DNA from 3 places in the Allobosea sp. 05T439 genome. Region 2 is predicted to be linked to each of the others. Evidence: predicted binding sites of a transcription regulator. Region 2 holds the regulator's gene; each other region holds the start of a gene.
What was found. Region 2 encodes PhoB, which activates phosphate uptake and scavenging genes when phosphate is short. Its sites were predicted from a motif close to TGTCATNNANCTGTCAT; they were not measured.

Region 1: a site for PhoB is predicted at 3,318-3,334, ahead of AC1DIO_RS27660 (CorA family divalent cation transporter). Genes of this name have one in related genera too.
Region 3: a site for PhoB is predicted at 2,069-2,085, ahead of AC1DIO_RS32895 (alkaline phosphatase). Genes of this name have one in related genera too.

Annotation. Positions count from the first base shown of each region.
Region 1 covers NZ_JBFTKP010000035.1:22,714-27,822, reverse strand. Annotated here, with positions in the region: gene AC1DIO_RS27675 (isovaleryl-CoA dehydrogenase) at 1-746, opposite strand, end outside; gene AC1DIO_RS27670 (metal-sensing transcriptional repressor) at 959-1,225, shown strand; gene dmeF (CDF family Co(II)/Ni(II) efflux transporter DmeF) at 1,245-2,231, shown strand; gene AC1DIO_RS27660 (CorA family divalent cation transporter) at 2,254-3,249, opposite strand; gene AC1DIO_RS27655 (glycoside hydrolase family 25 protein) at 3,355-4,323, opposite strand; gene AC1DIO_RS27650 (glycoside hydrolase family 25 protein) at 4,432-5,109, opposite strand, start outside.
Region 2 covers NZ_JBFTKP010000008.1:130,266-135,384, reverse strand. Annotated here, with positions in the region: gene pstA (phosphate ABC transporter permease PstA) at 1-643, shown strand, start outside; gene pstB (phosphate ABC transporter ATP-binding protein PstB) at 688-1,488, shown strand; gene phoU (phosphate signaling complex protein PhoU) at 1,537-2,256, shown strand; gene phoB (phosphate regulon transcriptional regulator PhoB) at 2,290-2,988, shown strand; gene AC1DIO_RS11755 (YnfA family protein) at 3,054-3,428, opposite strand; gene AC1DIO_RS11750 (TIGR03862 family flavoprotein) at 3,503-4,720, shown strand; gene greA (transcription elongation factor GreA) at 4,730-5,119, opposite strand, start outside.
Region 3 covers NZ_JBFTKP010000062.1:14,782-19,890, forward strand. Annotated here, with positions in the region: gene AC1DIO_RS32885 (AAA family ATPase) at 1-985, opposite strand, end outside; gene AC1DIO_RS32890 (SDR family NAD(P)-dependent oxidoreductase) at 962-1,822, shown strand; gene AC1DIO_RS32895 (alkaline phosphatase) at 2,143-3,888, shown strand; gene AC1DIO_RS32900 (hypothetical protein) at 3,933-4,397, shown strand; gene AC1DIO_RS32905 (ABC transporter ATP-binding protein) at 4,432-5,094, shown strand; gene AC1DIO_RS32910 (FtsX-like permease family protein) at 5,091-5,109, shown strand, end outside.

The sequences.
Region 1 (5,109 bases), on a different contig from region 2:
TAGTCGAGCCCCGACATCAGCACGTTAACGCCGCGCCCGACCTGGCCGAGCACGTTTTCCTCCGGGACCTCGCACTCCTCGAAGACGAGCTCGCAGGTGTCCGAACCGCGCATGCCGAGCTTGTCGAGCTTCTGGGCGGTCGAAAAGCCCTTCATGCCCTTCTCGATCAGGAAGGCGGTGATGCCCTTCGCGCCGGCGGCGGGGTCGGTCTTGGCGTAGACCACCAGCGTCTCGGCGATCGGGCCGTTGGTGATCCACATCTTGTTGCCGGTGATGACGTAGCGGTCGCCCTTCTTCTCGGCCCGTGTCTTCATCGAGACCACGTCCGAGCCGGCGCCGGGCTCGGACATCGCGAGCGATCCGACATGCTCGCCCGAGATCAGCTTTGGCAGGTACTTCGCCTTCTGCGCAGCATTGCCGTTGCGGGCGATCTGGTTGACGCACAGATTCGAATGGGCCCCGTAGCTCAGGCCGACCGAGGCGGAGGCCCGGCTGACCTCCTCGATCGCCACGACATGCTCGAGATAGCCGAGGCCTGCGCCCCCATCCTCTTCTCCGACCGTGATGCCATGCAGGCCGAGGGCCCCCATCTCGGGCCAGAGGTCACGCGGAAACTGGTTTGAGCGGTCGATCTCCTCGGCGCGCGGCGCGATCTTCTCCTGCGCGAAGGCGTGGACGGTGTCGCGGATCGCGTCGGCGGTCTCGCCGAGATCGAAATTGAACGGGCGCGGGGCGTTGGCGAGCATGGTGGCCTCCCGGAAGACGCCGCGCATCGGGCACGGCTTTGCAGCGTTATAGCGCGCTTTGTGGCCCTGTCAGGCTGTTCCAGCGCGATCTCCCGGATGGGCGTGGCCACACCGGCGGGTGATCTGCCATGCCACTTGCAGCCGGCGACCGAGAGGGGGCGGGAGCGCCGACACTCGGTTTACACATCCTATCCCCTGGATAGGATGTGAGCATGAGCCACGCACATGATCCCGATATCGTCAAGCGGCTGCGCCGGGCGCAGGGCCATCTCGACACCGTCGTGAAGATGCTCGCGGGAGGGCGCGAGGTGCCAGAGGTGGTGCAGCAGCTCCAGGCGTTCGAAAAGGCGCTGGAGAAGGTCAAGATGCTGCTGATCTTCGACCATATCGACCATCACCTGTTCGAGACGACAGGCACGCAGACGCCCGAGACGCGGCGCTCGATCGAGAGCCTGAAGGCGCTGACCAAGTATCTTTGATCCAACGGGAGTTCCAGCGATGTCCGAACTGGCCAGCCTGGCGCCGCGTCACGACCATGTCTTCCTCGGCGCAGACCACCAGGAGAACGAGCGGCGCACCTGGATCGTCATTGCGCTGACCATGACGATGATGGTCGGCGAGATCGCCGCCGGCACGCTGTTCGGCTCGATGGCGCTCGTCGCCGATGGCTGGCACATGTCGACCCATGCGGCGGCGCTGCTGATCGCGGCTCTCGCCTATCGCTTCGCGCGGCGCCACGCCCGCGACCCACGCTTCAGCTTCGGCACCGGCAAGCTCGGCGACCTCGCAGCCTTCGCGAGCGCGCTCGTCCTGGCGCTGGTCGCCCTGTTCATCGGTTGGGAATCGGTGATGCGGCTTGTCCAGCCGGTGCCGATCGTCTTCGGGCAGGCGATTGCCGTCGCGGTTCTGGGCCTTGCGGTCAATCTCGCCAGCGCCTGGTTGCTGAAGGGCGAACACGGACATGACCATGGCCCTGCGCATCACCATGACCATCACCATCATGCGCATGGTGGCGCGGACCACAATCACCATCATGACCACCACGCCGGGAGTGGGCGGGATCATAATCTCCAGGCGGCCTATCTGCATGTGCTGGCGGATGCCTTCACCTCCGTGCTTGCCATCGTCGCGCTGCTCGGCGGCAGCCTCTATGGCTGGGTCTGGCTCGACCCGGCGGTGGGCATCGTCGGCGCGCTGGTGATCGCGCATTGGTCGTTCGGATTGCTGCGCGCCTCGGGAGCGGTGCTGCTCGATACTGTGCCCGACAAGGCTCTCGCCGCCGGCATCGAGGCGCGACTCACCGCCGAGGGCGCAGAGGTTGCCGACCTGCATCTCTGGCAGGTTGGGCCAGGGCATTGCTCGGCGATCGTCTCGGTCGTGGCCACTGATCCGAAGCCGCCCGCAGCCTACAAGGCACTGCTCGCCGGGTTGCCGATGCTGTCCCATGTCACCGTCGAGGTGAACCCGCGCATCGCCGCGCTGTGATGCATCAGGAGCCCGCCCGGGCTCAGTGGATCATGTCGCGGCGCTTGAGCAGTAGATACACGCTGAGCGCTGCCAGGGCGCACAGGATCACGACATAGACAAAGCCCCATTCGTTCTCGAGGAAGGGCAGGCCCTTGGTGTTGACGCCGAACAGGCCGGTGATCAGCGTCGCCGGCATCAGCGTCGCGGTCAGGATCGAGAGCACATAGAGATGGCTGTTGGTCTGGGCGGTCAGGCGCGAGGCAATCTCGTCCTGCAGCAGGCGGGCGCGCTGCTGCACGATCTGGACGTCGGTCAGCATGGTGTCGACGCGCTGCAGCAGGCGGCTGGCGGCGCTCTTCACGGTCTCCGGCGCAGCCCGTGTCGAGGCATTTTCGGAGAAGCGACGGAAGAGCTGGTGCAGGCCGTTGAGCTGGCGGTGCAGCCTCACCGTCCGCCGGCGGATCAACCCTAACCGGCGAGCCTCGTCGCTGACGCGCTCGTCGATGACATGGTCCTCGATCGAGTCGGTGTCCTCTGTCAGCTGCATCACCGCTTCGGCCACATCCTCGATGACGAACTCGATGATGCGCTCGAACAGCATCACCGGCGAGCTCGCCCGGTAGCCGGCCTCCAAGGCGTCGCGCGTCAGGCGCGTTGCCTGCATGGCCTGTCTCCGACCTGTCAGCAGAAACCGGTCGGCGATGATCCAGTGCAGCATGCCCATCTCGTCGGCGGGGCTGTCGACCTCGCGGATCTGGTCGAAGGTAATGCCCCAGGCGAAGTCACGATTGTGATGGAGGCGCTGGTGATCGTCCTGGGTCAGGAACAGGGTCTGCGCCTCGGCGGGCAGAGCGGTGCAATCGGCGACCCATTGCTTGGCGCGGCCATGCACGAGATCGAGATGGATCCAGACGAACTCGGCCTCGGGGAGGGCAAGGTCGGGCATCTCGCGGCGAGGAAGGAGATGCGCACGGCCGTCGGAATCAAAATGGTAGACCCAGACGAACCCGGCCCGGGATTGCAGATCATGGAGCATTCCGGCCACGCCCTGGCGGGCGATTTCTCATCAGAGGTTGCGCTGCCCGGGATCAGGGCGCGCGTCTCATGACAGCTTCGTGACAGCGCAGCGGGTGCCGCAAAGTCAATCGCGGGCGAGAGAGCCGGTCACTTGTGGATCACGGTTGGCGGTCGCCTTGCCCGGGACGCGCGCGGGAGGCAGCATCTTGAGCGTCGCGCCTCCGGCAGCCTGCGGCGCCTTGGAGCCGGCCGATGTCGCAGGTGCGCGGTTGCCGGCAACCTTCGGCTCGCCACCCCGCCACTTCCGGGCGCCGATGTCGAAACGGCCCTCGCGCCAGGCTGCGAATTCCCGCTCGGACCCGAAGAACGCGTTGCGGTCGACATCGCCGGTTATGCCGGGCACGCGTCCTGTGGTGGTGAACTGCCAGAATTCCCATTTGCTACGCTCATAGCGATGGCGCAGTGGGGCCGCGGTTGAGCGCAGCCAGTAGGGATGATCGTTGAACTCGCCTTCCAGCACATCCTCGTGGAAGGTGATGTCGGTATAGATGATCGGCTTCTTGCCAGTGTGTTCCTGCAGGCCCTTCAGCATCTCGCTGATCTTGGCCAGCGCCTTCTCGCGCGGGATCTTCTTGCCGCAGCTCTCCGACTCGCCGTTCCATTCGACATCGAGCACAGGCGGCAGGGCATCCGGGTCCTTCGGGATATGCCGCTTGAACCAGCGCACCTGATCCTTGGCCGGGCGGCACCAATAGACGAAATGGTAGGCACCGCGCGCTACGCCGGCCTTCTTCGCCCCCTCCCAGTTCTTGCGGAAATTGGGGTCGAGGTGGTCGCCGCCCTCGGTCGCCTTGATGAAGGCAAAGCGGGTGCCGGCATCCTTGACCTTGGCCCAGTCGATCTCGCCCTGCCAGCGCGAAATGTCGATGCCCTGGATAGCCTGGCGGCGTGCATCGCGGACGCCGTGATGGGGCGAGGCGTCGCCCTTCTTGGGATAGAGCGCGAGGGCAGGGCCGGAGCAGCCGAGTGCAAGGCCGAGAACTGCAAGAAAGCACCGCAGTCCCTTGTAATCGGTCTTCATACGCGCCGGCATCCGCCCCTCCTGCATGCAAACAGTGGTGCGGCAGTCGTGGTTAAGGCGCGGTAAGCGTTCGCTCGGATGCGAGCGGATGATTTCAGGGTTGGTTAACCGGCGCGCCCGCTATCCGCCGATCTGCAGCGAGGACGGCACCGGCTGCAGCGCGCCGGGTATGACCGGGGCGGGCGGAGCCTGGCTGACCGGAGGCTCGAATTCCGGATCATTGACGATGCTGGGGCTGGGTTGCGCCGGAGAGGCGCGCCGCTTGGTCCACTGCCTCCGGCCGATGTCGAACTCGCCGTTGATCCAGCCGATGAACTGCTCTTCGTCGCCGAAGAACGCGTTGCGGTCGACATCGCCCCTGATGCCCGGCACGCGGCCGGTCGTGGTGAATTGCCAGAAGGCCCAGGGGCGGTTCTCGTAGCGTGTCTMGGGCTTCGCTGCCGTCGAGCGGATCCAGTAGGGATATTCGTTGAACTGCCCTTCCAGCACGTCCTTATGGAAGGTGATGTCGGTATAGATGATCGGCTTCTTGCCGGTGAGCTGCTCGAGCTCGGTCAGCATCAGCTGGATCTTCTCCAGTGCCAGCGAGCGGTCGATCTTCTGCGGGCAGGTCTTGGAATGGCCATTCCACTCGACATCGAGCACCGGCGGCAAGGCGCCGGGGTCGTTCGGGATATGCTGCTTGAACCAGACTGCCTGCTCATGGGCGGGGCGGCACCAGAAGACGAAGTGGTAGGCTCCGCGCGGCACGCCGGCCCGGCGCGCGCCTTCCCAGTTGCGCAGAAAGGAGGGGTCGAT
Region 2 (5,119 bases):
CATTGTCGGCTCGATCGTGCTGACCTTCCTCGGCATCGCCGTGGCGACGCCGGTGGGCGTGCTCGCCGGCACCTACCTTGCCGAATACGGCAAGGGCTCCAAGCTCGCGGACCTGATCCGTTTCATCAACGACATCCTGCTCTCGGCGCCGTCGATCCTGATCGGCCTCTTCGTCTACGTCATCCTGGTCGAGCCATTCCGCGGCTATTCCGGCTGGGCCGGCGGCGTGGCGCTGGGCATCATCGCGATCCCGGTGATCGTGCGCACCACCGAGGACATGCTGCGCCTCGTGCCGAGCTCGTTGCGTGAAGCCGGTGCTGCGCTCGGCGCCCCGCCTTCGGTCGTCATCACCAGCGTGACCTGGCGGGCGGCGAAATCCGGCATGGTCACCGGTATCCTGCTGGCCCTGGCGCGCATCGCCGGCGAGACGGCGCCGCTGATCTTCACTGCGCTGAACAACAATTTCTGGTTCTCGCCCAGCCTCGTCGGCGGCGTCTCCAACCTGCCGGTGACGATCTACCAGTTCGCCTCCGCCCCCTATGAGAACTGGCAGCAACTCGCCTGGGCCGGTTCGCTGATCATCACCGTCTCGATCCTGTGCCTCTCGCTTATCGCCCGCCGTATCGTGCGGGGCGGCAAATGAACGGCCTTAAACCCTCGTCGCGTTCGATCTGAAGGAACAAGTCGATGCTTTCGACGCTGGAACTGAGCCCGCAAGCGCTTGATGCCGAGGCCCCCGTCCGGATCGCGGTCAAGAACCTCGATTTCTACTACGGCGAGCACAAGGCGCTGAAGAACATCAATCTCGACTTCCGGGACCGCCATGTCACGGCCCTGATCGGACCGTCGGGCTGCGGCAAGTCGACCCTGCTGCGCATTTTCAACCGGATCTACTCGCTTTATCCCGAGCAGCGCGCCACCGGCGAGATCCTGCTCGACGGCCGCAACGTCATCAGCAACGATATCGATGTGAACGAGCTGCGCTCGCGCGTCGGCATGGTGTTCCAGAAGCCGACGCCCTTCCCGATGTCGATCTACGACAATGTCGCATTCGGCATCCGCCTCTACGAGAAGCCACCGAAATCCGAGCTCGATGACCGCGTCGAGGGTGCGCTGCGCCGTTCCGCGCTCTGGGACGAGGTCAAGGACAAGCTGAAGACCTCCGGCATGGGCCTGTCCGGCGGCCAGCAGCAGCGCCTCTGCATTGCGCGGACCATTGCCCAGAAGCCGGAAGTCATCCTGTTCGACGAGCCGACCTCGGCGCTCGATCCGATCTCGACCGGCAAGATCGAGGACCTGCTCGAGCAGCTCAAGACCGACTTCACCATCGTCATCGTCACCCACAACATGCAGCAGGCGGCGCGTATCTCGCAGTACACCGCCTTCATGTATCTCGGTGAGGTGATCGAATTCGACGCCACCAACACCATCTTCATGAACCCGCACAAGAAGCAGACGCAGGACTACGTCACCGGCCGCTTCGGCTGAACCGGCGCCCAGCCTTCCAACTGCTTTGCCGACAAAGGATACGCCGCGATGACTGATCACATCGTCCGCTCATATGATGCCGATCTCGAGGGGATCCGCCGCAGCCTGGCCGAGATGGGGGGCATGTCGGAGCGCATGCTCGGCGATTCGACAGTCGCCCTGGTGCGCCGCGACACCGGGCTGGCACAGAAGGTCATCAGCGCCGACCAGCGCCTCGACAATCTGCAGCGCGAGGTAGAGGAGAAGGCGGTGCTCACCATCGCCCGGCGCCAGCCGCTCGCCAACGACCTGCGCGAGCTGATCTCCGCCATCCGCATCGCCGCCGATATCGAGCGTGTCGGCGATCTCGCCAAGAATATCGCCAAGCGCGCGGTCGCCATCTCCGGCCAGTTCCAGCCGCCGTCGCGCGCGGTCGTCGGCCTCGAGCATATGAGCCGCCTGGTTCAGGCCCAGCTCAAGGACGTGCTCGACGCTTACGCCGTCAGCAACGAGCAGAAGGCCATGGAGGTCTGGCGCCGCGACGATGAGATCGACGCGCTCTATACCTCGCTCTTCCGCGAGCTGCTCACCTATATGATGGAAGACCCGCGCAACATCACCTTCTGCACGCATCTCCTGTTCTGCGCCAAGAATGTCGAGCGCATCGGCGACCACACCACCAACATCGCCGAGACGATCCACTATCTCGTCACGGGCGAAGCCTTGGACGCAGCCCGCCCGAAGCTCGACACGACCAATATCCTTCTGGACGCCGCCACCGGTKAGTGACCGGCGCCCGACACCTTTGGGACCGAGTGAGACATGCCTGCACGCATCCTGATCGTTGAGGACGAAGAGCCGCTGACCCTGTTGCTGCGCTACAATCTCGAAGCCGAGGGCTTCGAGGTCGACAGCGTCGCGCGTGGCGACGATGCCGAGCTGCATCTGCGCGATCATACGCCGGACCTCGTGCTGCTCGACTGGATGCTGCCGGGCCTTTCCGGCATCGAGCTCTGCCGGAGGCTGCGGACCCGTCGCGATACCGAGCGGGTGCCGATCATCATGCTCACCGCCCGCGGCGAGGAAACCGAGCGTGTGCGCGGCCTCGCCACCGGGGCCGACGACTATGTCGTCAAGCCGTTCTCGCTGCCCGAGCTGATCGCCCGCATCCAGGCGTTGCTACGCCGCGCCAAGCCGGGTCATGTCGCCGGCCTGTTGGCCGCCGGCGATCTCGAACTCGACCGCACCACCCGCCGTGTCCGCCGCTCAGGCAGCGAGCTGCATCTCGGCCCGACCGAGTTCCGCCTGCTCGAATTCCTGATGCAGGCGCCGGGGCGGGTCTATTCCCGGGCCCAGCTGCTCGACGCGGTCTGGGGCCGCGACGTCTATATCGACGAGCGCACCGTCGACGTCCATGTCGGCCGGCTGCGCAAGGCGATCACTCCTGACAACGCCAAGGACCCGCTGCGGACCGTGCGCGGTGCCGGCTATGCCTTCGACGAGACCTTTGCGCGGAGCTGAGACTTGGATCATCGGGGACTTGGATCATCGGGCCGGATATCGAATCCGCCCGACGATCTAACCGTCTATGGTTGCATCGGCCTTCCCGAAAACCGCAATCCACCTTTCGGGCCGATACCCTCGCGCGGCCCTGCGATAATAATCGCCGCGCCGGCGAGGCAGATCAGCCCACCGATAATGTCCCAGCGGTCGGGGCGAAAGCCTTCCACGGCCCAGAGCCAGGCGAGCGAACTGACGATGTAGACGCCGCCATAGGCGGCATAGGCCCGTCCGGCGGCTTCGCTCTCCGCCAGCGTCAGCAGCCAGGCGAACAGGGCGAGCGAAAACAGTCCGGGTACGAGCCACCAGATGGGCTTGTCGAGCCGGAGCCAGCCCCAGAACGCGAAACAGCCGGCGATTTCGAGAATGGCTGCGCCGAAATAGGCGGCGATGGTCGGCATGGTTCGTCCCTGTCGATGGCCTTCGGGGCGGGATTACCCTTGACCGCAGGGCGCGCTGACGGCAAGCCGGACCGATGCCCACACATCACGTCGCCATTATTGGAGCAGGGCCCTCCGGGCTGATCGCGGCCGAGCGCCTTGCGGCAGCCGGGGACACCGTCACGATCTACGATCGCATGCCCTCGCCGGCCCGCAAATTCCTGCTGGCCGGGCGCGGCGGATTGAACCTTACCCATTCCGAACCGCTCGACAGGTTCCTGCCCCGCTATCGCGATGCGCAAGCCTGGCTGGAGCCGGCCATTCGCGCCTTCCCGCCACAATCCCTGCGCGACTGGGCCGATGCGCTCGGGCAGGACACGTTCGTCGGCAGCAGCGGCCGCGTCTTCCCGCGCGCCATGAAGGCCTCGCCCCTGCTGAGGGCATGGCTGCGCCGGCTCGATGGTCTCGGCGTCGCCTTCGCGCCTGGGCAGCGCTGGACCGGCTGGAGCGAAGCGGGAGCTCTGACGTTCCGGAGCCGCGATGGCGCCGATGTCGAGGCGCGGCCCGACGCGACGCTGCTCGCGCTCGGCGGTGCGAGCTGGCCACGGCTGGGTTCGGATGGTGGCTGGGCACCCTTGTTGGCGGCGCGCGGCGTTGCGATCGCGCCGCTGCGCCCGGCCAATGGCGGTTTCACGGTCGATTGGTCCCAGACCATGCGAGAGCGTTTTGCCGGAGTACCGTTGAAGCGCATCGTCCTGAGCTTCGGCGGCCAATCCGTGCCCGGCGAGGCGATGATCGATGCGACGGGTCTGGAAGGCGGCGCGGTCTATGCACTCTCTGCCCCGATTCGCGAGACGATCCTGCGCGAGGGCAGGGCGGTCATCACCATCGATCTGCGGCCCGATCACGAGGCGGCACTGCTGGTCCAGCGCCTCGCGCATCGTCGCAAGGGCGTGACGCTGAGCAATCATCTGCGCAAGGCTGCAGGTCTTGCTCCATCCGCGATTGCGCTGCTGCGCGAAGCGGCGAAGGGGCCACTCCCCGAAGACGCGGAGAGGCTGGCCGCACTGATCAAGGCCGCGCCTCTGGTGCTCACCGGTCTCAGACCGATCGAGCGGGCGATCTCCACCGCCGGTGGCGTCGCCGCGGCCGAGGTCGAGGAAGGCTTCATGCTGAAACGCTTGCCCGGTACCTTTGTCGCAGGCGAGATGCTGGATTGGGAGGCGCCGACCGGCGGCTATCTGCTGCAGGCCTGTTTCGCGACCGGAGTCGCAGCTGCAGCAGGGATTCAGGCCTGGCTCGCGGATAGCTGAACGATCGCCTCAGGAGATCGCGATGATCTCGACCGCCTCAGTGCCGATGCTGACGCTCTCGCCAATGCCCTTGCCCATCAGCGCGCTCGCCAACGGCGCGACATAGGGCAGCGTTCCGTGTGCCGGATCGGCCTCGTCCTCGCCGACCAGCCGCCAGTTCTGCTCGCGCCCATCGGCCCGGCGGATCGTCACTGTCGAGCCGAAGCGGACGATGTCGTGCCTTTCCTGCGCAGGGGCCAGCTTGGCGCTGGCGCGCCGCGCCGCCCAGTAGCGGAACTCGCGCCGCGTCTGAGCGATCTCGGTGCGGTCGCCTCCGGCCAGCGCCGCCGCGTGTTCGTCATGCCAGCGCGCCAGCTGGGCCTCGATCTGTGCGAGCCCCTCAGGCGTCACGAGGTTCGG
Region 3 (5,109 bases), on a different contig from region 2:
CGATTCGCTCGCGAACGGCCTGCGACGTGTGGAGCAGGCGCCAGAGATCGGCCTCTCCATCCGCCGCCAGGAACGCCAATCCTTTGCCGAGTCCATAGGATGCCTCAAGCCGCAGCGCGGCGAGGGTCGCAAGGTGAAGGTCGCTACCGCGGATCCCACCACCGCCAACCGACCGACTACCCAGGATGACCTCCTCCGCAGCAATGCCCCCCAGCAGGAAACAGATCTCGTCAAGCAGCGCATTGGTCGTGATTTCGGCGACGCTACTCCCGGCGATTTGGACGCCGCCCAATGCTTGGTACCCCGAGGCCAGTTCGGCCGTGTCGCGGATCTCCACGAACTCAAAAGGCCTCTCCAGCACGACTGCGACGGTGGCATGGCCGGCCTCGTGGATGGCCGTGCGGCGCATCATCTTTTCCGGGATCGCAATTGTGGGCGGAAGCGACGCCAGGAGGTCCGTGATCGAGATGGCTCTCCGCGCCCGGCGAGCCAACCGACGGGCTTCGCGAACGAGTTGCTCCAAGGCAGCTCCACTCCAGCCCTCTGTCCGGGCGACGATCGCAGACAGGCTCTCGCCCTGAAGCGCATTCTCAAGATGCCAGCGGATGATGCCCTCTCGAGCGGGACCGTCAGGGAGAGGCATTCGGACATGGCGATCCAAGCGTCCCGGTCGAACGAGAGCGGCGTCGAGCCGATGCGGGTGGTTGCACGCACCGACCACAATCACCCCTTCTCGTTGCTCGGCGCCGTCGATGCATTCGAGCAAGGCTGCGACGACTTCCGTGCAGTACTGGGCGTTGTGGTCGGCGAACTTCTCCCGATCCCCGACTGCATCAATTTCATCGATGAAAATGATGGAAGGAGCCTTGCGACGCGCCTCGTCGAAAGCCGCGCGCATTGCCTTGAGCAAGTCGCCAAGATGACCACGTGATTGCCATCGCGCGAGCGATCCCAGAACCAAATGAACGGCGCAAGTGGCGGCCAGCGCTCACCTGTTCGGCCGGACCAGCCAGGAGTCGACGACGATCAAGGCCTGAGCCGATCCCTCACCTGGGAAGGAAGAGCTTCGATCCCTGCGGCGTGCCAAACCGGCCGTTGCGCCGGAACGCCGACTGACACCGACCGCGACACGACGCGCGGTCGGCGTCAGCAGCGCCAGGATCGCGTGCGCGATGTGGTCGAGGCAGCGAGGCAAAGGGGCGCCAAGGCGGTTCCCTTGCACCTGGATGTCGGGCGCAGCGACAGCTTCGCGGCGTTCCGGGATGAGGCAACGGCAATGCTGCAGCGCGAATGGAACGCAGGCTCCTTCGACTACCTCGTCAACAATGCGGGCTTCGGACAGATGGCCCTGTTCGAGGACACCAGCGAGGAGCTCTTCGACTCCTTCATGCGGGTGCTGTTCAAGGGACCCTATTTTCTGACCCAGGCTCTGCTTCCAGTGCTTGCTGACGGCGGTGCCATCGTCAATGTGACGAGCAATTCGACCCTGCAGAGCGGCATGGAGCCGGGCTATTCCGCCTATGCATCGATGAAGGGCGGCCTGACCGTACTCACCCGCTACATGGCCAAGGAGTTCGGCCGCCGCGGCATCCGCGTGAACGCCGTTGCGCCGGGCGCCACCAGGACCCGGATCGGCGACGATGCGTTCGATCGCTATCCGGAGATCATTCAGTCCATCGTCGAGAAGACGGGGTTGGGGCGTCTCGGAGAGGCCAGCGATGTGGGCGCCGTGATCGCAGCCGTGCTCTCGGACGAATTCCGCTGGGTAACCGGACAGTCCATCGAAGCATCCGGCGGCGCCAGGTTGTCCTTCGCCTGCTAGGCGAAACCGCAGCGCCTCCTGAGGTCGAGCCACGATCGGCCCCTGGCAATCTCACACGGGCCGGCCATCGGGGCACGCGCTGGCGGCTCGGGACGCGCCCTCGCGTCGCTCATGCCCGGGACGCGGGCGTCGAGGTCGCCCGTCTTCGGAATGGTGCAACCGCGCATCGGTCGGGCAGGCCGTCCCTGGATGCCCTGTTGATGTTGGGGCAGGCGTGGTCGGATGGTATTCAACAACATGCAGGGCTGTCGCCATCCTGTCATGTGCGGCTGCAACTAGCTCACCCCATCCAAGGGATCACGGATTATCGGAGGTTGGGGATGCAACTGAGAACGCTTTGGCATGCGGTAGCAATTGGCAGCGCCTTCGCTGCGGCCCCTGTCGCCGCGCAGACGATCTATCCCATCAACCGTGCCGAAATCCTCGAGGGCTCGCGCTTCGACTTCAAGGTCGAGTTCCCGAACGCGCCGACCTCGGCCGATGTCGCGGTCACGATCAACGGCAAGCCGGCCGCCGAAATCTTCGGCAAGGCCACGACCTTCATGCAGAACGAGGAAGGCCAGAAGCATTCGGCGCTGTGGCTGCGTGGCGCGACGCTTCCGGCGGGCAATTATACCGTCGAGGCGAAGCAGGGAACCAACAAGGCGACGGTCAAATGGGAGGTCTTCGCCACCACCCAGCCGCGCCGCGCCAAGAACGTCATCCTCTTCATCGGTGACGGCATGTCGGTCGCCAACCGCACCGCGGCCCGCATTCTCTCCAAGGGCTGGGACGAAGGTCGCTACAATGGCGAGCTCGCCATGGACGACATGTCCAACATGGCGCTGATCTCGACCTCGGGCACGGACTCGATCGTGACCGACAGCGCCAATGCCGCCCATGCCTACACCACCGGCCATAAATCCTGCGTCAACGCACTCGGCGTCTACTGCGCCAAGAACGCCCTGACGCTCGACCATCCCAAGGTCGAGACCATCGCCGAGGTGATCAAGCGTCGCGGCAAGATGGCGATCGGCGTCGTCACCAACTCGGAAATCGAGGACGCGACCCCGGCTTCGATGGTGGCCCACACCCGCCGCCGCTCGGATTTCAACGACATCGTCAAGATGTTCCACGATGTGCAGCCCGACGTGATCATGGGCGGCGGCTCCCCGAACTTCCTGTCCAAGGCGACCCACGGTTCGAAGCGGACCGATGAGCTCGACTTCATCGCCAAGTTCAAGGAGGCGGGCTACACGCTCGCGACCACCAAGACGGAAATGAACGCGGCTGTCGCGGCCGGCTCGAAAAAGCTGCTCGGCCTCTACAACACCGGTAACATCGACGGCGCGTTCGATCTGCGGCTMACCAAGAAGGGCACGGTTTCGAAGTTCCCCGACCAGCCGGACGTGGTAGAGCAAACCAAGGCTGCGCTCGACATGCTCAAGGGCAACGAGGACGGTTTCTTCCTGATGGTCGAGTCGGCCCGCATCGACAAGTACAGCCATTCGCTCGACTGGGAGCGTTCGGTGTTCGATACGATCATGCTCGACAACGCGGTGAAGGTGGCGAAGGACTTCGCCGGCGACCGCAACGACACCCTGATCATCGTGGTGCCCGATCACGCCCATCCGATCTCGATCATCGGCACCTATGACGACGACCGTCCGGGCCAGCTCCTGCGCGACAAGCTCGGCGTCTACGCCGACTCCGTGCCGCCGAACTACGGCCCGCTCGACGTGGACGGCTACCCCACCAAGGTCGACACCTCGCGCCGCCTCGCAGTGGTCTATGGCAGCTATCCCGACACCTGCGACACCGGCCGCCCGGACATGACCGGCGAACGCGTGCCGGCGGTCAAGGGCCCGGATGGCAAGACCAATATCGCGAACGAGAAGGACTGCACCGGCCCGCTGGCCGCGCGCCGGACAGGCAACCTGCCCTTCGACGCCAATAGCGGCGTCCACTCCGCCGACGACGTGATCCTGACTGCGATGGGCCCGGGCGCCGAGAAGTTCCGCGGCCATAAGCCCAACACCTATGTCTTCCGCGTCATGGCGGAAGCACTGGCGCTGGGCGGCAAGTAAGTAAGGCGGCAAGTAGGCCGGCCATCCGCCGACAGGGACGAGCGATGCAACGGCAACGCCATGAGATGCTGACCACCCGCCGCGTGACCCTCACGGGTCTCGCGGTGGCCCTGCTTTGCAGGGATGTCCGAGCGGCGGAGCCGGCCACGATCGCCTTCGACGGCCTCTACAGATCCTTCGGCGTGCTCGGCTTCCAGTTTTCGGACCGCGTCACGGCCCTGCGCGGACAAGAGGTACGCCTGACCGGCTACATGGCGCCTCCGCTGAAGCCGGAAAGCCACTTCTTCGTGCTCACGCGCGAGCCGCTGGCGATCTGCCCGTTCTGCCAATCGGATGCCGACTGGCCAGTCGACATCGTCGTCGTCTTCATGAAGGAGATCACGCCAATGGTCAGCGCCGGTCGCAAGGTCGTCGTGTCGGGTCGGCTGGAGATAGGCTCGGCCACGGATCAGGAAACCGGCTTCGTCAGCCAGATCAGACTCGTCGATGCCCGCTTCACACTCGCCTGAGCGATCCGCCGCTCGGACATTGCGGCTTTCAAACGTGACACTCGACCATCGCGGCGGCGACGGGCGCCCTTTCCGCGTGCTGGACGTTCCCGAACTCACAGTGCCTTCCGGCGCTCATATKGGTTTGCGCGGCCCCTCAGGCTCCGGCAAGACCTCGCTTCTGCACCTGATTGCCGGGCTGATCGTGCCGAGCACAGGCAGGGTCTCATGGGGCGAGACGGAGATCTCCTCCCTGTCGCCCGGCAATCGCGACCGCTGGCGTCTCTCGACGCTCGGCTCCGTCTTCCAGGATTTCCACCTGATCCCGGAACTCGACATCCTTGGCAACATCACGCTGCCCACGACCTTCTCATCCTGGAGGGTTGGCCCGGCCGAGCGGGAGCATGCCAAGACCGTCGCCGCGCGCATGGGTCTCACTGATCTGCGCCGCCGGACAGGAGTACTTTCACGTGGCGAGCAGCAGCGGGTTGCGATTGCCCGCGCGGTCTGCCGGCAGCCTGCCATGATCCTCGCCGACGAACCCACGGCCAGTCTGGATGCGGCCCATGCCGATGAGGTGGGCGCCTTGCTGGTCGATGCGGCCGTTGAGGCCGGCGCCACCTTGATTTGCGCCACGCATGATGCCGCGCTCCTGGCGCGGATGAAGCATCGGCTCGACATCAAGGCCGCGTCTCCGATTGCGAAGCAGGCCGCATGAACCCCTTCGCAATGA